Regions from separate parts of the Paenibacillus sp. EB106-05-06-XG162 genome, predicted to be linked through region 1. Evidence: riboswitches for the same ligand, from Rfam matches in the RefSeq annotation. Region 1 holds a riboswitch; the other holds the start of a gene.
The links. Region 1 has a riboswitch for ZMP and ZTP ahead of AC3WU2_RS22520 (bifunctional 5,10-methylenetetrahydrofolate dehydrogenase/5,10-methenyltetrahydrofolate cyclohydrolase). Riboswitches for the same ligand answer to the same signal wherever they lie in the genome.
Positions count from the first base shown of each region.

Region 2: it holds a riboswitch for ZMP and ZTP, as region 1 does, so the genes downstream of both, rpiB (ribose 5-phosphate isomerase B) here and AC3WU2_RS22520 (bifunctional 5,10-methylenetetrahydrofolate dehydrogenase/5,10-methenyltetrahydrofolate cyclohydrolase) in region 1, are expected to answer to the same signal.

Region 1 is NZ_JBYTDT010000012.1:174,603-185,697, forward strand. It holds gene AC3WU2_RS22480 (DEAD/DEAH box helicase) at 1-11, shown strand, start outside; gene AC3WU2_RS22485 (helix-turn-helix domain-containing protein) at 101-2,359, opposite strand; gene AC3WU2_RS22490 (ABC transporter permease) at 2,601-3,524, shown strand; gene AC3WU2_RS22495 (carbohydrate ABC transporter permease) at 3,569-4,441, shown strand; gene AC3WU2_RS22500 (extracellular solute-binding protein) at 4,511-6,109, shown strand; gene AC3WU2_RS22505 (GNAT family N-acetyltransferase) at 6,242-6,688, opposite strand; gene AC3WU2_RS22510 (class I SAM-dependent methyltransferase) at 6,757-7,506, opposite strand; gene AC3WU2_RS22515 (cyclodeaminase/cyclohydrolase family protein) at 7,754-8,389, opposite strand; gene AC3WU2_RS22520 (bifunctional 5,10-methylenetetrahydrofolate dehydrogenase/5,10-methenyltetrahydrofolate cyclohydrolase) at 8,392-9,243, opposite strand; ZMP/ZTP riboswitch at 9,327-9,412, opposite strand; gene htpG (molecular chaperone HtpG) at 9,626-11,095, shown strand, end outside.
Region 2 is NZ_JBYTDT010000002.1:322,553-333,647, forward strand. It holds gene AC3WU2_RS07285 (L-threonylcarbamoyladenylate synthase) at 1-914, shown strand, start outside; gene AC3WU2_RS07290 (manganese efflux pump MntP) at 1,038-1,598, shown strand; gene AC3WU2_RS07295 (low molecular weight protein arginine phosphatase) at 1,654-2,229, shown strand; ZMP/ZTP riboswitch at 2,282-2,363, shown strand; gene rpiB (ribose 5-phosphate isomerase B) at 2,515-2,967, shown strand; gene AC3WU2_RS07305 (TIGR01440 family protein) at 3,010-3,567, shown strand; gene glyA (serine hydroxymethyltransferase) at 3,618-4,868, shown strand; gene AC3WU2_RS07315 (MFS transporter) at 5,029-6,324, shown strand; gene AC3WU2_RS07320 (ABC transporter permease) at 6,351-7,061, opposite strand; gene AC3WU2_RS07325 (ABC transporter ATP-binding protein) at 7,058-7,906, opposite strand; partial or broken gene AC3WU2_RS07330 (LytTR family DNA-binding domain-containing protein) at 8,047-8,439, opposite strand; partial or broken gene AC3WU2_RS07335 (ATP-binding cassette domain-containing protein) at 8,779-9,237, opposite strand; gene AC3WU2_RS07340 (stalk domain-containing protein) at 9,406-9,753, opposite strand; partial or broken gene AC3WU2_RS07345 (S41 family peptidase) at 9,790-10,839, opposite strand.

The DNA of each region.
Region 1 (11,095 bases):
GAACGGTATAAAAGATTAAAGAGTACCTCTCCGAACGAGAGGTACTCTTTTTGTTCATACAGATATACTGCGTTCGCTTGGCATCAAATTTCTAGTAAATTCAATGATCAGCAGCATCTTGTGTGTTCTTGCGATAATCATTCGGCGTGATACCGTTGTTTTTCTTAAATATCCTATAGAAATACGAGCTGTTCGTAAACCCGGTTTTTTCAGCTATTTCAGAAACCGTATAATCGGAAAGGCGCAACAGCTCTTTCGCTTTGTTCATGCGCATTTCACCGATGACATCAGACAGCGAATTAACGGTTAGCTGCTTATACAGCCGGCTTAGATAAATCGGTGATATCGATAGCTGATCCGCGATGAAATTTAATGAAAGATTCGGATCGCTGTAATGCTGAGCGACGATCTCGTGCACTTTGTTGACAAAATCCTCATGTTTCGTGCTGCGTTTCTCCTCCAGCATTCTGCTGATATCTTCGAACAATTTGAAAAAAGGCAAATGGATCTCTTCCATCGTTTCGGCTTGATTCAATGATGAGACGGACATATCGAAGTCAGGCGTAACGATGAAAGCATTATTCTTTTGCAAGGATCTTAAGATGTTGTTGATCGTAATCGTTAAATGAGAAATGACCAGTTGTAGTACCGCAAAGGGATATTGTTCTGTTTCACTTACGATTACGCAGAAAATGCTCTGGGATTCGTCCATACTGCCCTTCATGATACTTTCTGAGAGCTGTTTCTCTTTATGTGCGGGGAAAACATATTCCTTGGATTTCAAATTCATGATGTCTTGCGAAAAGATGATGCTCCCATGTCCCTTAAACAGCCGATGCATGGAAGCTTCCATGATTTGCATGTACGCTCCGGTCCATTGTTCGACCGACTCAATCATCGGACTTGCAGTGAAAGAGACGGAGAGCTTGATGTGATTGAGAATTGAAGTTTGCATTTCATGCATCATGTCCAGCATCGCTTCCTGATTATGTTCCTGCAGCGGATCGCGAATATTCAGGATCAGCAAAATATGATTCTCTCCCATGTCAATGGTCTCAACGCTAAAGGTAGAGAACGCAATTTCTGCGCTAATATTCATGATGGCATACTTCATTAGCTTCAAATCTCCATGATAATGCTCCAACCAATAGGCGTATTGATCGATCTTGAGCAGAACGAGGCATGATGGATGATCTACGAGTAATTTCGATTCAAAATATTGCAGCTTTTCCTGTATAACTCCTGAAAGATTCGTTTCCCGCCCCAATATCGTATTCCTAAGAAAATCTTGCTTCAAAATATACTGATGATCTCGTTTCTCGGCTTCCAGCGTCTTGAACTTGCGAAGGACTTTATCGAACGGAAGGTAAACTCTGTGAGAATAAATATAAGAAACACATAATCCTAAGAGCAGTATACCTCCAATAATATAAAGCGTCCGAAAGCGCATTTTGCTAATGTCATGTGTAATGTTGTCATAAGGAGTTATGCGAACATATCTCCAGCCTAACGTATCCGGAGACGTGTAAGAGATTAATGAACGAACTCCGTTCACCGTATCTACAAAATAAGAAGAGGAATCTGTGTCCGTAAGTATCTTCTGAATATAGCTTAGATCAGATAAATCGGTAAGGATTGGCTTGGTCCTGTTTTTGGAATACAAAATCCCGTCCTTATTCATGATAAATGTCTGTTCCCCTGCAGGATTCCCATTCGTTGGCTCCACGCGTTGAGTTAGCCAAGAGTCCGCAATATTGACAACTACCGCTGTATTTAAGAAGTCATTATCGTTGATGACACTGTAGCACAAGTAGGTGTAGCTGGACACTTTGGTCGTCTCAATGGAACCGATGTTGTACGTTCTCGGAATCGGCTGAAAAGGCTTATATTTTTTGAAATCATTGAAAATATTCAATATTCCTTCGTCGTCCAGCCCGGCTTTCGGTTGGATTCCGTTACGCATGCTATGTGAGCTGATGTAGAACTGTTTGGATTTTGCGTTATATACATAGATGGATTCAATAAATGGCAATGATGCCCGATAATTATCCAATTGCTGCTGTGCGAAGATCGCATCGTAGATGTTCGGATTCTCATAATACAGTAATTTCGATACAGCTGAATCGTTGTAAATTTGTGATGATAGGGAAGTCGCGGTTTCGGTCATCTTGGATACTTCGTTCTTGATCTGGACAAGACTGTTGGAATTGGCATGGTAGACTTGCTTGAGCGCAATATCCTCGAAGTTCATGTACAAGATGGTAGATGTCGCGAGCAGAGTAAGGATCACACAACCAATAAAACTCATTAGGATTCGTGTATATACTTTCTTGTGCTCCCTGGACTCTGGAATAGTCATCAATTATGAAACCCCTTTCAATATGTAATGAAAGTATACAATATCAATTAATGGCATTCAATTATTGAATTTGTAAAGGGTGCAAATGTAGAAAAGATTCATGAAAGTACACAAAGTTCACTCCCGAAAAGTGCAGTTTTGTCAGCGATATGCGGCAGGATACAGTATATTTGTCCGAACACTCTAATCTACACTGTGAACATAGCAAGCAACACACTTCATATGGGGGAGGCCGTAGGACATGTTAAAGAAGAGAGGCTTTTTTTACGAATTGAACAAAAATAAAGTCATGTTTTTAATGCTGTTGCCGACAGTTCTGTTCTTCTTAATTAATTCCTATTTTCCGATGGTCGGTATTTATTATGCATTTACAAGTTATGATTTTGAAGGTGGTTTATTCGGAAGTCCGTTTGTCGGACTCGATAATTTCAAATTTCTTTACCAATCAGGGGATTTATGGAAGCTAACGATCAATACAGTCGGATACAATGTTGTGTTCATCATATTAGGTAATGTAATGGCGATTGCTGTAGCTATTCTGATAAGTGAAATTCGAGGTAAGTGGTTTAAGAAATTTACCCAATCGATTATGTTTTTGCCGTACTTTATGTCATTTGTTCTTCTTAGCGTAATAGCATTTAACATGTTTAATTTCGAATCGGGATTCTTTAATCAGGTTTTAAAATCGCTGGGGATTGCACCGGTAGATATTTATAATACGCCTTGGGTGTGGCCGATTCTTATCACTATTTTTTATATATGGAAGAACCTCGGCTACAGTATGATCATTTATTTGGCCGCAATTATGGGGATCAGCGACGAATATTATGAGGCTGCCAAAATTGACGGAGCTAATATTATGCAGAGAATCTGGCACATTACCGTACCGATGCTTAAGCCAACCTTTGTGATTCTCTTATTATTTGCGCTAGGCAGTATTATGAAGGGACAGTTTGATCTATTCTATCAACTTGTCGGTAATAACGGTCTACTATTTAATGTCACGGACATTATCGATACGTATGTTTACCGCTCGTTGAAGGTGAATTTTGATATCGGTATGGCTACGTCAGCTGGCTTGTATCAATCGCTGTTCGGATTTGTACTTATTATGACGGTGAATTATATCATCAAAAAAATTAACGAGGATTATGCCTTGTTCTAGACGGATATAAAGGAGGGATTACCTTGAAAGATAATAATGCCGGCATGTCGTTGTTGTTCAGAACGTCATCCTATTTGATCATAACACTGCTTTCAATTGCTTGTATATTTCCGTTTCTACTTATGATTTCGGGTTCATTCACATCGAACGAATCCATTATCCGAGACGGATTTCATCTGATCCCTAAGGTATTCTCATTAGAAGGGTACAAGATGATCTTCACATTTCCGGACCAGCTGCTGAAAGCTTACGGTGTAACGATATTTGTAACGGTTGTTGGAACGGTGACTGGATTATTCCTCATCACCATGACAGGATATGTTCTGCAGCGGAAGGATTTTAAGTATCGCAACAAGTTCTCCTTCTTCATTTATTTCACCACATTGTTCGGTGGCGGACTTGTACCTTGGTATATCATGATCACCAAATACTTCAATTTGTCTGACACGTATGCAGTTCTTATTTTGCCAGGATTGATGACGCCGTTTCTGATTATATTGATGAAAAACTTCATAAAATCTGCTGTTCCCGAGGAATTATTCGAGTCGGCCAAAATTGATGGGGCGGGCGATTTCAAAATTTACTATAGCATTGTGCTTAAGTTATCCATGCCGGGCGTAGCAACGGTTGGGTTGTTCTTGGCGCTGACCTATTGGAACGACTGGTTCTTATCTTCGCTGTTCATTAATGACACGAGCATGTACCAGCTGCAGTACTACTTATACAATACAGTCAATACGATGCAGTTTTTATCGAATATGGCGAGCGGTACAGGTGTTACCCTTGCTAAAGAAATTCCGACGGAATCTACCAAAATGGCCATGGCACTTGTCGTTACAGGTCCTATCGTGTTCCTATACCCGTTCGTGCAGCGGTATTTTGTAAAAGGGTTGACGATTGGCGCGGTGAAAGGTTAGTACCGAGGTGAACAAAGGTATTGTTGTTTGCATTCGGCTGACATATATTATGTTATAGGGGGAATAGGTATGGTAAAGCGCAGAATATTATCGGTATGCATGATCATGACGCTCGCTGCAAGTATGCTTGCAGGGTGTGGCACTAAGGAGAAAGACGCCAGCAGTACAACGACTGACAGCACGCAGACGAAGGACAATGGAACTCAAGCTACCACACCCGATACCAAGGACACTAATCCGGCAGGTATTGATACGTCCAAAAAGGTCGAACTCCAATTCTACATGCTGGGAGACGCACCGAAGGATTTGCCTATCATTCAGGAGGAAATCAACAAGCTTGCCTTAAAAGATTTAAACGCAACGGTGAAGTTCAATTTTACGACATGGACAGACTGGGAACAGAAATATAAGCTTCTGTTGTCCTCTGGACAGCCAATTGACCTAATCTTTACAGCAGATTGGACGTTTTATCAGGGTTATGCGAAGAAAGGTGCCTTCCTTCCGTTAGATGATCTACTGCCAAAGGCTGCACCGAAGCTAAATGAGTTCGTGCCGAAGAACATGTGGGAAGCTGTCAAAGTCAACAAGAAGATTTACACCGTTCCTGCAACATGGAAAGAGTATGTTAACGAAGGGATTGCTTATCGAGAAGATTTGCGCAAGAAATACAATTTGCCAAAGCCGGAATCGATTGAAACTTTAGAGCAATATTTGGATGGAATCCGTAAGAACGAGCCGAATATGCTTCCTTTAGCTGACAATCAAGGGTATCAAACAGATGCAATCATTCAATTAACTACCAAGGTCATTAACAGCAGTGGTAACATTCCATATGGTCAGTTTATGACGTATGATAATCCAAGAGATATCACTTCTTATTGGGGTTCTCCGAAGCATCTAGAAGATTTGAAAATGTACAAAAGATGGGCTGACAAAGGGTATTGGCCGAAGAACGTCTTGAATATAAAAGATAGTGGTCATGATGTGTTTGCAAGCGGTAAGGCCGCAGCCGTTCTAGGTAGCGAAAATCCGAACCGTTTCAACGATTCCGTCATCAAAATCAAATCGACCCACCCGGATTGGGAGCTTGGTTACTTCCCTTATCCAAATGCGAAAGGGTTTGCATCGCCGGTGCATCCGATCCACAACGGCTTCGCGATCCCACGCAGCAGCAAAAATCCAGAGAGAGCACTTGCATTCTATGAAAAAATGGTAACAGATAAACGGTACAATTGGCTGACGCAATACGGAATTGAAGGCAAAAACTTCGAAGTTCAGGATGGAAAGTATTACCATATGCTCGGTGACGCGCAGTCGAACGGCTTCCCGAGAGAAGGTATGCAGAGCTGGGCATGGAGAAATCCGGAGTTCATGCTGTTTGATAAGAGCTTTGATGCTGTGTTGGATATGTTCAAAGAATTCGATAAAATGGAGAGACCAGAAATTTTCCAAGGGTTCCCTGAGGATTGGACATCATACCAAGCTGAGAAAGCAGCTGTCCTGCAAGTAGAAAAACAATATTTATATCCGCTTAACGTAGGTCTTGTTGATGACGTTGAGGGTGGCTTGAAAATATTCATGGAGAAGGCAAAACAAGCTGGACTGGACAAAATCCAGGCAGAATATAAGAAGCAATGGCTTGCATATTTAGATGAAATCGGCAAATAACATTTAGACAGAAGCCACAACCGGACGGTTGTGGCTTTTGGTCTGTGATTCTCGCCGTGGCTTCACATCCGAGGCTGTATTGCGCTTGCATCGCATCCATTTTACGCTGAATATATAACGGCTTTCCCCGAGCTACTTCACATAGACGTGCATCAGCGGGAGCTTGCGATCGGGGAATACCGTAGATGTAATCTCTCCAATTCGCTTCGCTCCCATTTTGGCATAGAACGCTTCGGCATAAGGATCGCTATCTAATGTAAATTCTGCAATATGCAGCGCCTTCAACTTGCTTAACAGGTCGGACCACATCTGCTTGCCGTAGCCCTTCCCGATATGCTCCGGGTCAATAAACAACGCATCCAGCTTCTTGTCCTGGACCGAGAAACTATAAAATGCTATAAGTTCGTTATCTCGCTCCATGACATTCACAAGATGCTGCTCCAAATAGGCTGCGGTTACCGTCAGATCATCTCTACATTTCGCAAGGAAGTCCTCGGAATATCCCCAGTGCGCTTTGGACCGATAGGCTAGGTTACTTAGGTTGTGGCAATCTTCTGTCATGGCTTTGCGTATCATCATGGCTTATCTCCTCTGTTATGTATAAAGATCCCCGTTATTCGAGTGAATAACGAGGATCTTGGGGTTGATTATTTGCGCGCTACGATCATAAATCGTTCGGAGTTTGTTCGAATTCCTCGATCGCACTGATGCTCCTTGATGAACTGATGGAGGATCGTATAGTCCATCTGGTCCTGACCGAAGTTCGGAATGATCGGCGTATGCCTCAATAGGAATAGGAGATCTTGAACGGATTCATAGTAATCCGTCGCATCATATTCATAGACTTGAATGTCCTTCAAGCCTGCGTCCCTTAACTCTTGGATATATCGACGCTGCAAGGTGCCATGCGAGATTCCCCAGGATTGCCCTCTTCCGAACGCTTGCTTCAAGTTCCATTTGTCTCGTTCACTGACCTGCTGTGTGAAGAAGATTCCGTCGTCGGCCAGTACTCTAGCAACCTCTTGCGCATGAAATTCAGAGTGCCTGCAAGAGACGATATTGAACAACCGATCTGGAAAAACGAGTCGCTCCGCATCCATTTGATGGAAACGTACATTGGATTTCCCCACTCGTCTTAAGTTGTTCTCTGCCGTCTTCATCATGCCAGATGAACAATCTATGCCAATTGCGAGTAGTACGGCATCCGCAATGGTTAACAGCGCTTCTCCTCCACCCGTACCGATATCCAGGAGGAGATCCGACTTTCTGCAGACCCTCGTGACTTCTTGATAGAGATCCCACTGTATCCCTTCCGAGACCACTTTCATCCTGCTGAAATCCCAGCCGTTCATTGCTCCAACCTGATCATAAAATTGTCGATATTCTTGTTCATTCATGTCTAATTCTGCCACCTTCCAAAATGATTCATATACAAACGAAAAAGCCTGCCAATTGACCTTAGTGGATATTCTCCGTTATGCAAAAGGGCATACGACCCCCTTGATAGCTGGTACGCGTGTTACCCAGCCCGGAGACTATCTACCTCGAATCATTTGGAAAGCCATGTTCCGTTCACCTCAATTTGGAAGAATACTTCAAGTATAATCGGTAGGGTGCTCTACATTCAAGTGAGCGGGACGGTCGTTACACGCCCATACGGCTTCTTACCGTGACCATGGTCTCCTGTTTGAACGCATCGATGTCCTGCATCAATTGCGTGATCGTGTCGTTATATTTATGCTGCAGCGACGAATCTTTCAAAGACACTAGATTGATCTGAGCCGTCAACAAAGCCGATTGTGCCGCAGCCTCGAGCAAGATCGCGCTGATTCCTAGATCAGAGAGCACATGCGGATTGCAACAATCCGCAATTCCCTTCGCGTACCGCATCCCCGCAAGACAAGCTTCGATCAGACGGATCGGCACATCAATCGCCTGAATCGTCGCTTGTTCCAGCGCCTGTTTACGTGCTTCTTTCTCCGATTCGGAGTTCCGCGGCAGCTTGAGAGCGGCCACGTACTGCTCGAAGCAATCCATATCCTGCGCAAGCAGTTGTTCATAGATTGTCGTGAGCGTGTTCACCCGCTCTAATGTCTCATGGATCTGCTCCTGATAAGCTGCATATTTCTCTCCTTGCGAGAGGTTGCCTACCATCGAGGTCATCGAGGCCCCTAATGCCGCAACAAGCGCAGCGACACTGCCTCCACCCGGTGTAGGACTTGAGCTCCCCGCTTGTTCTATAAAAGTCCGAATGGATTGATCCCATTGGTTCGTACGCATGATTAACGCACCTCCTTCTGCAGACGGATGGCTTTCATGAGATTCTGATAGAGAATGGCCGTCGTTAACGTCCCGACGCCGCCAGGTACGGGGGATACGGCTTGTACATGTGGAGCCACGTCAGGCGAAATATCTCCGACAATCTTCCCTTCATCCGTTTCATTAATGCCTGCATCAATGAAGACGAGCTTCGCATGCACCATATTCGGTTGAATCATATGCGCGCGCCCTACCGCTGCAATCGCAATATCCGCATGATGCAGATGCATCGCAAGATCTGGCGTTCTCGAATGGCAGACTGTCACAGTCGCTTGTTCATGCTGAAGCAGATGGAAGAGCGGCAATCCTACCGTCTGTCCCCGACCGATCAAGGTCACATTCTTCCCTTCCAATGGATAGCCGTAATGCTTCAGGAGCTGAATGCAAGCCTGCGGCGTAGCCGGATAGAGTCCCACTTCCCCTGTAATGGTCGCTCGCTGATTGCTCGGGGTCACCCCATCAATATCTTTCCATGGTGTGATCGCATTCACGATGGTTGTCGCCGATAGATGCTTCGGCAAAGGGAGCTCCAGCATAATCCCGTGTACCGCCGGGTCAGTATTTAACCGTGCGACTTGCTGCATAATCTCTTCCTCATGCACCGCTTGCGGGTATTCATAGAGATCGAATGCAATCCCGATCCGCTGTGCAATCTTCTGCTTCGACTGCGCATAGTATGCGGATGCCGGGTCCCCTTCCACCAGGATGACGGCTAGCCGAGGCTCGTGCCCTTTCCCCTTCCATTCTTCTACATGCTGCTTCACGTTCTCATACACTTGGTCTGCTGCTTCCTTCGCCTTCATTATTGTCGTCATTTCGACAACCTCCCTATTTGAATAAAATAAGAAACAAAAAAAAGCATTCACAGCAGACTCGTACCATACGAATCTTCTGCAAATACTTTTCCCCAGGCGAACGGATCGTTAGAGCGGGAGGCTTCCTCGTGGTTCATTCCACTCATTTTCGCCAGTCACATCCCGCTTTTTTTCTTATTTTAGCAGAGATGATCTTAAGATGCACCCCTTGATTCTCAGATGAGACGTACTCTCCGCTATTGACACCCAATTTTGGAATATGGTATATAGAAATAAGAATTAGCACTCATTCATCCAGAGTGCTAATCACCCTTGCAGCCGTACTACATAATCATAGCAGCAACACATATCTGATTTTTTAACCTTGAAAGGAGATTTATACATGACTAAGAAGCAATTTCAAGCCGAATCCAAACGATTACTCGAAATGATGATTAACTCCATCTATACGCAGAGAGAAATTTTCCTGCGTGAGTTAATCTCGAACGCGAGTGATGCCATTGACAAAATGTACTATATGGCCCTTAGCAATGACAATCTTGTTTTTGACAAAGAGAATTATTTCATTAAGGTCACTGCGAACAAAGAAGCTCGTACGCTTACGATTACCGATACGGGGATCGGGATGACGAAGGAAGACCTTGAGAACAATCTCGGCGTGATCGCGAAGAGCGGATCGCTAGCCTTCAAGAAAGAGAACGAAGCGAAAGACGGACACAACATCATCGGTCAATTCGGCGTCGGCTTCTATTCGGCCTTCATGGTCGCAGACGAAGTGAAGGTATACAGTAAGGCTTTCGGAAGTGACGAAGCTTATGTATGGGCATCAGCAGGTGCTGACGGCTACACGATTGAGCCATGCGATAAGGCTACAGTGGGAACGGAAATTGTCCTCAACATCAAGCCGAATACGGAAGAAGATCAATACGATGAATATGTAGAGGAATATCGCCTCAAATCCATCATCAAGAAATATTCCGACTTCATCCGCTACCCGATTAAGATGGATGTGCAAGGAAAGCGTCCAGTTGAAGGCAGCGAAGAGCTTGAGGATTACCAAGAAGAGCAGACGATTAACAGCATGGTGCCGATCTGGCGCAAAAATAAAAACGAGTTAACTGCCGAGGATTACGATAATTTCTATGCGGAGAAACGCTACGGATTCGACAAGCCGCTGAAGCATCTTCATATCAGTGCAGACGGTGCTGTCGTCTATAATGCGATCCTCTACATTCCTGAGAGTACACCTTTCGATTATTACACGAAAGAATATGAGAAAGGCCTTGAGCTCTACTCTAACGGTGTATTGATCATGAATAAATGCGCAGACCTGCTGCCGGACTACTTCAGCTTCGTCAAAGGTTTGGTCGACTCCGAAGATCTTTCCCTCAATATTTCCCGAGAGATGCTGCAGCATAACCGTCAACTGAGCTTGATCGCGAAGAATATCAAGAACAAAATTAAGAGTGCATTATCTAGCCTCTTGAAGGATGACCGCGAGAAGTATGAGCAGTTCTTCAAAGCCTTCGGCAGACAGCTAAAATACGGTGTATACAGCGACTACGGCATGAACAAAGAAACACTGCAAGACCTGCTGATGTTCTACTCTTCCACCGAGAAGAAGCTGGTTACGCTGGATGAATACATCGCGCGTATGCCGGAAGATCAGAAGTACATCTACTACGCAGCAGGAGAATCCGTCGAGCGGATCGAGAAGCTTCCACAGACCGAGCTTGTGGCGGACAAAGGCTACGAAATCTTGTACCTCACGGATGATATCGATGAGTTCGCGATCAAGATGATCATGAATTACAAGGAAAAAGCCTTCAAATCCGTATCCAGCGGCGATCTT
Region 2 (11,095 bases), on a different contig from region 1:
TATTGATGGACCGTTTCTGGCCCGGACCCCTCACGATCGTATTGCCTGTACGTCCAGGCATCATCTCCCCCCGCGTAACTGCGGGGTTATCGACGGTTGGCGTGCGCATGCCGGCGCATGATGTCGCTCTCGCGTTGATCGCGCGTGCAGGCTGCCCCGTCGCGGCGCCAAGCGCGAATCGCTCGGGGCGCCCAAGCCCGACGCTCGCCGCGCACGTGCGCGAAGACCTCGCGGGCCGCATCGACGGCATCGTCGATGGCGGGCCGACAGGCGTCGGCGTCGAGTCGACGGTCGTCGAGCTCGTCGGCGACCGGGTCAACGTGCTGCGCCCGGGCGGCATCACGGTCGAGGCGCTGCGCGAGGTCGCGGCCGAGGTCACGATCGACCCGGCGCTCACGCGTACGTCCGACATCGCGCCAAGCGATGCCATCGCGGCATCGACGGAGCAGATTACGGGCGCGAGTCGCCATGCTGGCGACAGCGCCTTAGCGCAAGGCACAGCGGAGCAGGCCGCTCCTGCGGACGACGACGCAAGCCATACCCCACGTTCGCCGGGGATGAAATACGCGCACTATGCGCCGCGCGGGACCATGCGCATCGTCAAGGGCGAAGCGCCAGGACAAGTCTCGGCTTGGATTCAAGCCGAGCTCGATGCTGCATCGCAGCGCGGGGAACGCAGCGGGGTACTTGCCTTCGACGAGCATATCGCCGCGTATCGCGCGGATGTCGTCGTCTCCTGTGGCAGCTTGCATGCGTTGGAGCATGCCGCGCAGCGACTCTATGCCGCGCTGCGTGAATTCGACGAGCAGGGCGTCACGTTCATTCTCGCCGAAGCTTGTCCTGAAGACGGGATTGGCCTTGCGGTCATGAACCGGCTCGTGAAGGCTGCAGGTCACCGAATCATCCAGCTCTAAATTTCGGTTACTCATCCCCTGTTCTACTGCGTTGTTTCTCCCTTGTCCCACAATTTCAATGTATCTTTCCGGCCCTGTCCGCATATGGTTGTACAAGATCATATGGACAATGGAGGAACGTAGATGGAAACGGGCATAGCAATTTGGGGCGAGCTAATCACCATACTGGTCATGGCCGTTGCGTTAGGGTTTGATGCCTTCTCGCTCGGACTGGGTATCGGTATGAAAGGGATTCGCGTGCGAGAGATTATTAAGATCGGGGCTGTTGTTGCGATCTTTCATATCTTGATGCCGCTAGCTGGGTTGTACATGGGGCGGTATTTGGGGGCGCTGCTCGGTAATGTTGCGACGCTCGCTGCAGGCGGGCTGCTGCTATTGCTCGGTGGACATATGATATATAGCTCCCTGCGGGGAGATGCCGTTCAATCCATTAATTATCGCAGCAGTTGGGCGATTGTTTTATTTTCCCTCTCCGTGAGTATCGATTCCTTCTCCGTAGGTGTATCCTTAGGCATGTTCCCTATTAACTTATGGCTGACGATTTTATCCTTTGGACTGTGCGGCGGGATTATGTCGATCCTGGGGCTTATGCTTGGCAGCCAAGTTAGTCATCGTCTAAGCGAATATGGCGAGGCGTTTGGCGGTGTTATTTTATTTACATTTGGCGTATTATTTATTTTATAATTTGAATTCGATGAGACGAATTTAATCTAGCAAGCAAAAAGGAGATGAGCGTGTGATGAACATCTTATTCGTGTGCACCGGGAACACATGCCGGAGTCCGATGGCAGAAGCGCTGCTGCGCAAGCTTGCGAAGGATGCAAATCTGGATATCGAAGTTCGTTCGGCGGGTGTTGCAGCGTCGCAGGGCGCGTCCATCTCGAGAAATGCGGTTACGGCGCTGCAAGACCATCAGATTGATGCTGCGGGTTCCTCATCTACGCCACTCACCGGTTGGGAAGTCGAATGGGCAGATCTGATTCTGACGATGACGAGCGGACATAAGCAGCACGTTGTTCAACAGTTCCCTGGCTCGATTGAGCATACTTATACGCTCAAGGAATATGTGGAAATGGACGAGCAAGTCATTGCAGATTTGATTACGCTTGAAGAGCGCATTGCTGACTGGCAGATGAAGCATGCCTTAGGTGAGCCGATTCCGGATTCGGACCGAGCAGCCATCATTGCGCTGCAACAGCGCATTCCCAGCTTTGATATAAGTGATCCGTATGGCGGTTCTCTGGGAGAATATCGTCATTGCTTGGCCGAAATTCATAGCGCATTATTGAAGCTGCTGAAGCGTGCACAAGGCTGAAAATGCCCCATTGATTTTCATGATCGTTTGAGATATGATGATCCTATCGAGACAGATCCGATGTAACTGGCGACGAAGTGGATATTACCACGGTGGAGCATCGGAACATACGGCCGGTCGCCTGGGCAAAAGAGCAAAGACGTGGATGCGACGCGTCATGCTCTTTTTTTCGTTTTTTCCCCAAAAATTAGGTATACTATAAGAGGTTGTTCAAAAAGTCATCCGGTTTTTTGAACACATATTGTTATGGAATACGATTACGATGGGGTAGCAGGAGGAACGACTATGAAAATCGCTATTGGCGCAGACCACGCAGGAACGCTTCTCAAAGACGGGCTAATTCAAGTTATACGTTCATTAGGACATGATGTGGAAGATCTCGGTTGCAATTGTACGGATTCAGTTGATTATCCGGATTATGCGATTGCTGTATGTGAGCAAGTAGTGAAGGGGCAAGCTGATCGTGGAATTCTTGTCTGTGGGACAGGAATTGGCATGAGCATCGCAGCGAATAAAGTTCCAGGTATCCGTTGTGCATTGGTGCATGATCTTTTCTCCGCAAAAGCAACGCGTGAACATAACAATACGAATGTACTGGCAATGGGTGAACGCGTGATTGGTCCAGGCATTGCAGAGGAAATCGTGAAAGTATGGCTGGATACACCGTTTAGCGAAGGGCCGCGTCACGTGAACCGTGTGAACAAAGTGAATCAAATCGAGCAGCAATATCGCTCCTAGAAGACTCTTTTTCAGTGGAAGAAGTGAAAGGAGACGGTTACGATGAATCAACAAGAACAAGAATCTATTCAGCAGCAAGTCGAGCAGATCCTACGTGAGCTTGTCGAGGCGGCATCGATTCGAGCAGGTCAGATCGTCGTGATCGGCACGAGCACCAGCGAAGTCGTAGGTCAGCGTATCGGGACCAGCGGTGCCGAGGCGATAGCGGCCGAATTGTATGCGGGTCTTGAGAAAGTTCGCAGTGAAATCGGCTTCTATCTCGCCTTTCAATGCTGTGAGCATTTGAATCGAGCGCTTGTCGTCGAACGCGCAGCGGCAGAATACTATCGACTCGATGAGGTGTCTGCAGTACCAATTGCGAAAGCCGGCGGATCGATGGCGTCATATGCGTATCGTCATCTTACGGAGCCATGTCTCGTGGAGACCATCGAAGCGCATGCGGGGATAGACATTGGGGAGACGCTCATTGGTATGCATTTACGCCACGTTGCTGTTCCTGTACGTCCATCGATTAAGCAGGTGGGGCAGGCACGCGTGACGATGGCTAGAACGAGGCCGAAGCTAATCGGTGGCGAACGAGCAGTTTATACGTGCAATTAGCACTCAATATATTGGAGCCTTGCTCCGCTAATCATGAGGAGGAATTGGAAATGGTAGATCATTTGAGACAGGCAGATCCTGAAGTATTGAAAGCAATGGACTTGGAGCTTCAACGCCAGCGCAACAACATTGAGTTGATCGCATCAGAGAACATCGTGAGCGAAGCGGTTATGGAAGCGATGGGAACCGTTCTTACGAATAAATATGCAGAAGGCTACCCAGGCAAACGTTATTATGGCGGTTGTGAACATGTCGACATCGTGGAAGATATCGCTAGAGACCGTGCCAAAGAATTGTTCGGTGCTGAACATGCCAACGTGCAGCCTCACTCCGGTGCACAAGCGAACATGGCAGTTTACCTAGCGGCATTGAAACCTGGTGACACGGTTCTCGGTATGAACCTTGCCCATGGCGGTCACTTAACGCATGGTAGTCCGGTCAATGCATCCGGAATACTCTATAACTTCGTTGCTTATGGCGTATCCGAAGAAGATTTCCGCATCGATTATGATGATCTGCGCAAAGCAGCATTCAAACACAAGCCTCGCATGATCGTAGCAGGTGCAAGTGCATACCCACGCATTATTGATTTTGAGAAAATCGCAGCGATTGCGAATGATGTAGGCGCATTGTTCTTCGTCGATATGGCGCATATTGCAGGTCTAGTGGCTGCAGGATTGCATCCTAGCCCAGTGCCTCATGCACATTTCGTAACAACAACGACGCACAAAACATTGCGCGGACCTCGCGGTGGTATGATTCTTTGCCGCAAATCATGGGCACAAGCGATTGATAAAGCGGTATTCCCAGGTTCGCAAGGCGGACCACTTATGCACGTGATTGCTTCGAAAGCTGTTGCGCTTGGTGAAGCATTGCAGCCATCCTTCAAGACTTACGCACAGAACGTGGTTAACAACGCACAAGCGCTAGCTGCCGGATTGGTAGAAGAAGGCTTGAACTTGGTATCCGGCGGAACGGATAACCACTTGATGCTGATTGATACACGCAACTTGAACATCACAGGTAAAGATGCAGAGCATGTGCTAGACTCCGTGAACATTACTGTGAACAAAAATGCGATTCCATTTGATCCAACGAGCCCATTCGTAACAAGTGGTATTCGTATCGGTACACCAGCGGCCACTTCCCGTGGTATGGATCAAGCAGCGATGAAGACCATTGCGAAAGTCATTGCGATGACGCTTAAGAACCCGAAAGACGAAGCGGTTCTCGAGAAAGCACGCGGTATGGTACGTGATTTGACAGCACAATATCCGCTCTACCCGAACCTGAAATACTAATCTTAAAAAGTAGATTGAAGACCGACTCCTCACTGATAGGGGTCGGTTTTTTGATTTATTAACATGATAGCACTTAAGATACGGGGTCCCGCAAAGTACCTGAATAAGCATCGAAGCAGTGGCCCCACTTTGTGGGGGATTTTTGTGGGGATGAAATTTATTGACACGTCACAACCCTTTCGCTATGCTGTCAAAAACAGGAAGACGGGTGAAGCGGTTGGAGAACCAACGAAGAATACAAGCGCTTGCATGGATTACTGCGATTTGCTTATTAGGGGATTCGATGCTCTACGTTGTGCTCCCCATCCATTGGAAGGAAATCGGCTTGTCCTCGTTATGGGAGGTCGGTATTCTACTCTCTGCGAATCGATTGATTCGGCTGCCGCTTAATCCGTTGATTGGCTGGTTGTACCGTTCCATCTCTACTCGTACGGGGGTATTGCTTGCCGTTAGTCTCGCCGCGATTACGACAGCCTCTTATGGCATAGTCGGAAGCTTCTGGGTGCTTCTCTTGATGCGGATATTATGGGGCATTGCTTGGAGCTTCTTGCGTCTCGGAGGATACCTGACGGTGATGCAGCTCTCCGATTCTGGGAATCGGGGGCAATATATTGGTACATATAATGGAATTTCGGGTATTGGCGGTCTTGTCGGCATGTTGGTGGGTTCCTTTGCAGTCGATCTATTCGGTATGCGAGCTGTATCGCTCATTTTTGGCGCGATTGCCCTGCTGAGTATTCCTTATGTCATTCGTCATATCTCAGACTCACGAATTGAGATCCACACGGATCTATCGAAGGGTGCGTCGAGAATGAGCCCATGGAGAGTACCAACCGTGTTATGGATGCTCGTCACGGGTCTAGCGACAGCGCTTGTCTTCCAAGGAATGTTCAATGCCACGTTAAGTCGACTCATTCAAGTGCATGAATCCACGTTCGTGACGATTGGAATCTTTACGATTGGAGCAGCTTCGCTTACAGGTATCTTGCAAGCCATTCGTTCGAGCTGGCAGCCGTGGCTGGCGCCCCTGATTGGCAGAGGCTTTGACCGCGCATCACGTCCGCATCGCGTCGTTGCTGCTGTACTGCTCGCGTCGGCGTGTCTGCTTGCCATGATTCCGTTGCCAATGCCGTTTGGCCTCTGGATCGTCTTGCTGCTCGGCCTGCAGCTGGTCATTAGTGCCGTCACCACCGTCGTAGATTCGTTTGCGACCGAGGTCTCAGCCTCGCAACCGTCGAAAGTGGCCATCATGACAGCCTATACCGTAACGACGGATCTAGGAGCCTCGATTGGGCCAACGCTTGCCTACACCTTGGATGCAGCCACGGGGACGGCTTCGATCTACTGGTGCGCTGCTGTCATTGTCTTAGCGATCAGTCTTCGATGGCTGATTCCTATTCCCACATCGTCGAATCGCAATCAACACAACAAGGGCTCTGAATCCTTCGCGGATTAAGAGCCCTTCGCTTCGTGCATATCGTATTAGTCAAATCTACGTTTCTGGTAGATGATCAGGCAGGCTGGGATCGATAGGGCGGTCCAGATCAAGATGTTCAGGAAGTCGCCTTGAATAGCGCTGAATCCATTTCCCTTCGTGATTTCCGTTAAGGCGTGGATCAGATGATCTGTTGGTAAGTAAGATACGATGGTTTCCAAGAACTCATTTTTTAACATGGGTGCGAACATCGGTCCGACCATGAAGATCAATAGGACCGGTAAGCCAGAGATTGACGTCTCTTGTACCGTACGTGAAATGAGACCGATAATGGTACCAATCGCGATGAACATGATAAGGGCTAAGAGGAACATAAGAACTAACCAGAGATAGTCCATCGTTAACGTAGGGCCTACGACGACCACGCTAATGGCAACGACCACGATCGAGATGAGCATTGTGATGAAGCTTTTGCCGAATAAGATTTCAATGGCAGACGCTGGGGACAGCATCAGGACGCGAAGCGTATGTTTCTCTTTTTCCTCGGACACCATGCTGGCTTGGACGAAGGCTGCCGTCATCGACAGGACGAATAGAATCGGCATGCTTAATAGAATACCGGCTTCCATCCCCATTCTCTGGAACATGAAAGTGAACATGATTGGCATCGCAGCCATTAATAAGACTTGCGGATTTTTAATCGCATCTTTCCATTCTTTTTGAACAATCGCTTGAAATCTTCTCATTGAAAATGTCATTGTAAGTTCCCTCCCGTAAGTTTAACGAATATATCTCCTAATGTTGGTTCGTTCGAATGAATGGATTGTAATTGGCTATTCATCATGTATTCATTAATTTTCGCGATGCCTGCTGCATCTTGAATGATAATTTCTTTTCCGTTGTGTTCTGTGACGACGGTAATGCTGTGATCGCTGTACATCAGACGTAAGTTCTGCGGCGTATCGAGTGCCGAAATTTCACCTTCGTGGATAAAGGCAATGCGGTCGCAGAGCTGCTCGGCTTCCGACATATCATGTGTCGTTAAGAAAATTGTCGTACCTGCTTCGTTCAACTTGCGCAAGCTCTCATGGATATGCATCGTATTTTTGGGGTCCAGCGCAGATGTCGGTTCATCCAAAAATAATAGATCCGGCTTGTGGAGCAGTGCTCTAGCGAGCGTGACCCGCTGACGCATCCCTTTCGAGAGTTGCTTCACGAGGGCTTTCTTATCTTGAAGCAGGTTTACCTCGCCCAAGACTTCATCAATGCGCTTCAGGGGCACATCATATAGTTTGCAGAACAGCTCGAGGTTGTCGTACACGCTGAGTCGTTCGTATAATCCGCTATTATCGGTTAAGATGCCGATTCGATTTAAATGAGAGAAATCTTTGGTTCGAGTGACGTCTTTCCCGAATACATGAACCTCGCCAGCCGAGAGTGTGAGTTGCGAAGTAAGTATTTTAATGGTAGTTGTTTTACCCGATCCGCTTGGACCGAGGAACCCGAAAATTTCACCCTTGCGTACGTTAAATTCAATATGTTTGAGTGCTGTTTTGCTGCCGAATGATTTCATTAATTGTTTGACTTCAATGATATTCTCCATCGCTTAATTCCTCTTTTCGCTTAGGTCTCTTGCTTACATCCCCAATAGTAGAGAAAAACCCGAGAACCCGCATTATATATGGGGTGAAAAGAGTATACGAGGGGTTGAAACCTGCAATTTGGGACCTGAATGAATCACATTTAAATGCCAATTAGCACACGTAATTCATCGAATTTCCCCTTCGATAACGGAATGGAAGACTTCGATTTATCATCCAAAATAAGACTGTAGCTGTTCCGCGTCCACGTGATCACTTCACGCACATGTTGGAGGTTCACAATGTAGGAACGGTGACAGCGGAAGAAGCCGAATAGCTTCAGTTTCTCCTCCAAATCGCCAAGTTTAATGGTACAGGCAAATACGCCTTCATTCACATGGAGCTGAGAGACTCCCTCATTGCTCTCGATGAACAGAATTTCCGTCGGATCGAATAAGATGATCTTGTCATTCACCTTGGCAGGAATTTTCTCGATTCGCATCGGGTAGTTCTGCACAGGTGATTCGCTAGGAGCTGCCCGGACTTCACCGTGCTCTTCATCGGGCTCTCCAGCAGGTGCAGACGATTCTTCTGCGATCGGTATGTTGGAAGCTATATTCGCTTGTTTAATGATTGCTGTCTGTTCTAATGGCGTCTCCTCCGTCACGGCCGCAACGGATTGGCTTGATGGCTCGGGTTCATTAGCGCCCTCAAGCTCGATTTTCTTGAATTGCTGGCCTTTCAGGGAATAGACCTCGCTCGTGATCGAAAGGGCATCTTCCATTGATGAAGTTGTCATGAAGATCGCCGTGCCCTGTTCTTGAAGATGTGCGATCACCTGACGGACGATAATACAGCTCTCGAGGTCAATGTTCTGCTCTAATTCTTCTAGAATAAGCAGTTCAGGGCGATGAATGATGCTGCGGCCGAGATGAAGGCGTCGTTGCTCAGAGAACGTCAGCTTGCCGCAAGGCAGCTCCTTCTTGTCCCATAAGCCGATTCGGCGGATGATATCATCGATGGAGCTCGCATCTACACCGTACAATTGGCAGAAGAAATGCAAATATTGATGCACTTTCAGTCGTTCGTAGACACCATCATGACGCAAGCACACGCCAATCTGCTCCGGTGTCTTCCGATGGACAAGATGGAGTTCGACGCCATTCCATCGCGCGCTTCCGTTGGAAACGGGTGTTAGGCCAAGTAATAACTCGATGAGTTGAAATCCAATATCGGGATTGCATTGTATCGCAGCACATTGCCCGACTTCCAAGACCAAGTCCATAGTAGGGATAATGGTGTTGTTGCCTGACATTTTGCTTAATTGTTGGATATGAAAAGATTTGATTGTCATGCTGAGGACCTCTCTATCTCATTCGAAATAAGTGCAATCTAATGATAGCGGAAGAATAGAGGAACGAAAAGGAAAAGGATGTAAATCATTCATTTCTTAGGAAACTCAAAAAGGACAGGCGCATTAGTCGGCCTATCCTTTTCAATCCTATATTCGGTTATGCTCTGTTTATCCGATCTGCAGCGTTAATGTACCGTCCTTATAGTTCCATTGGAAGGCAGGGAATTTCGACTGGATGGCACCGAGTTCCAGGTAGGTCTCATTTTTCTCGCTCCACACCGATTGGGAAGCTGCGGTAAACGTCAATTTGGAATCAGATTTTTGAAGCGTGAGTGTCTGATTGGCTTTATCCCACTTTGGCTCTGCATTCATGAGCGCCGCGACAATGCGTGATGGGAGGTAGACCTTGTTTCCTTTTTGAATAACAGGAATCGGTTCAAGTGTGAGATCCTCGAACGCCACAAGTTGATTATTCTTGATCGTAACGGTGAGTTTGCCGTTATTGACGACCTTCATCGCTGTTAATAACTGTGCGTTGTCACCCGTTCGCATGATATCTGGCTTGAGTCCTTTTCCATTGAAGTCCGTCATGTTCGGAGTTACATACTGCTGGGTTGTCAGCTTGAGCAGCCCCCCATCGGACAATGGGATGACGGACTGGATCCGCCCCTTACCAAAGGTGGTTGTGCCGACTAAGGTTGCAATGCCATGGTCATGCAAAGCGCCGGATAGAATTTCAGATGCGCTGGCAGAATTTTTGTTCACGAGAATTGCGACAGGCATAGGAAGACTTGAGCCGTTCTGAATTTCTGTAGGCTGCAGCTTGCCAGTGTTATCTTTCGTATACATCAAGATGCCTTTCTCGATGAAATGTTCTGCAATATGCTGGGCAGACTCGACATACCCGCCTGGATTGTTGCGTAAGTCGACAATAAGGGACTTCATGCCGCGCTGCTGCAGCTTGGAGAGGTGTTCGGCGAACTCTTCGTCGGCCTCGCTTGTGAAGCTCGAAATCTGAATATAACCGATGTGACCCGGCAGCAGAGCGCTTGCAACCGCAGGTATATGGATTGCCTCACGCTTGATATTGAAATCCATCAGCTTACCGCTGCGTTTGATCGTAACGGTTACCGAAGTACCGGCTTTGCCAAGGATGTATTTTTGCACAAGGGAGCTGTCAGTAATCGCCTTGCCATCTACTTGGGTTAGGATATCGCCTTTCTGAATGCCTGCTTTCTCGGCAGGAGATCCCTTGAATACACGCATAATGGCGGCTTTTCCATCTTCAAAGCGCGTCTCGATGCCGATTCCTTCATATTGAAGGTTGAGTTGATTCTGGAACGCCTTACTCTCTTCAGGGGTAAAGTATTGCGAGTAGGGATCGTTCAGCCCAGAGACCATGCCTTTTAACGCTTTTTGGACAAGTTCTTCCTTTTGTGCATCGGTAATATTGTAAGCGTCGATATATTGCAAGACTTCATTCAGGATCGCCGTTGAATTCGAAGTAGATTCGGCATAAGTGCGTTCAGGAAGGATTGTTGCTGCCGTGAGTAGGGATAGAGATAATGCCATCGTTATAAAAATACGGTTGATTCGGGACATTGCGCAGTTCAATCCTTTCTTCAATTCTTTGAATGAAAATAGCTATGCTTTCACTTATATCACCAACGGAGAAGGGGTGTCAATTTAGAAAAAGATGCGGGGAAGGTTGGCAATATGATGAATAAGGTTTCCTTGCAATGCGAACAAATAGTATTATGCTTATTGGGAAGTTGTCAAAATTTCTCTTAAAAAATACATAACATGACAAAGATCAGCAGGTATTGCGTGCAGTGTAAAGCCTAGAATGGTATAATAT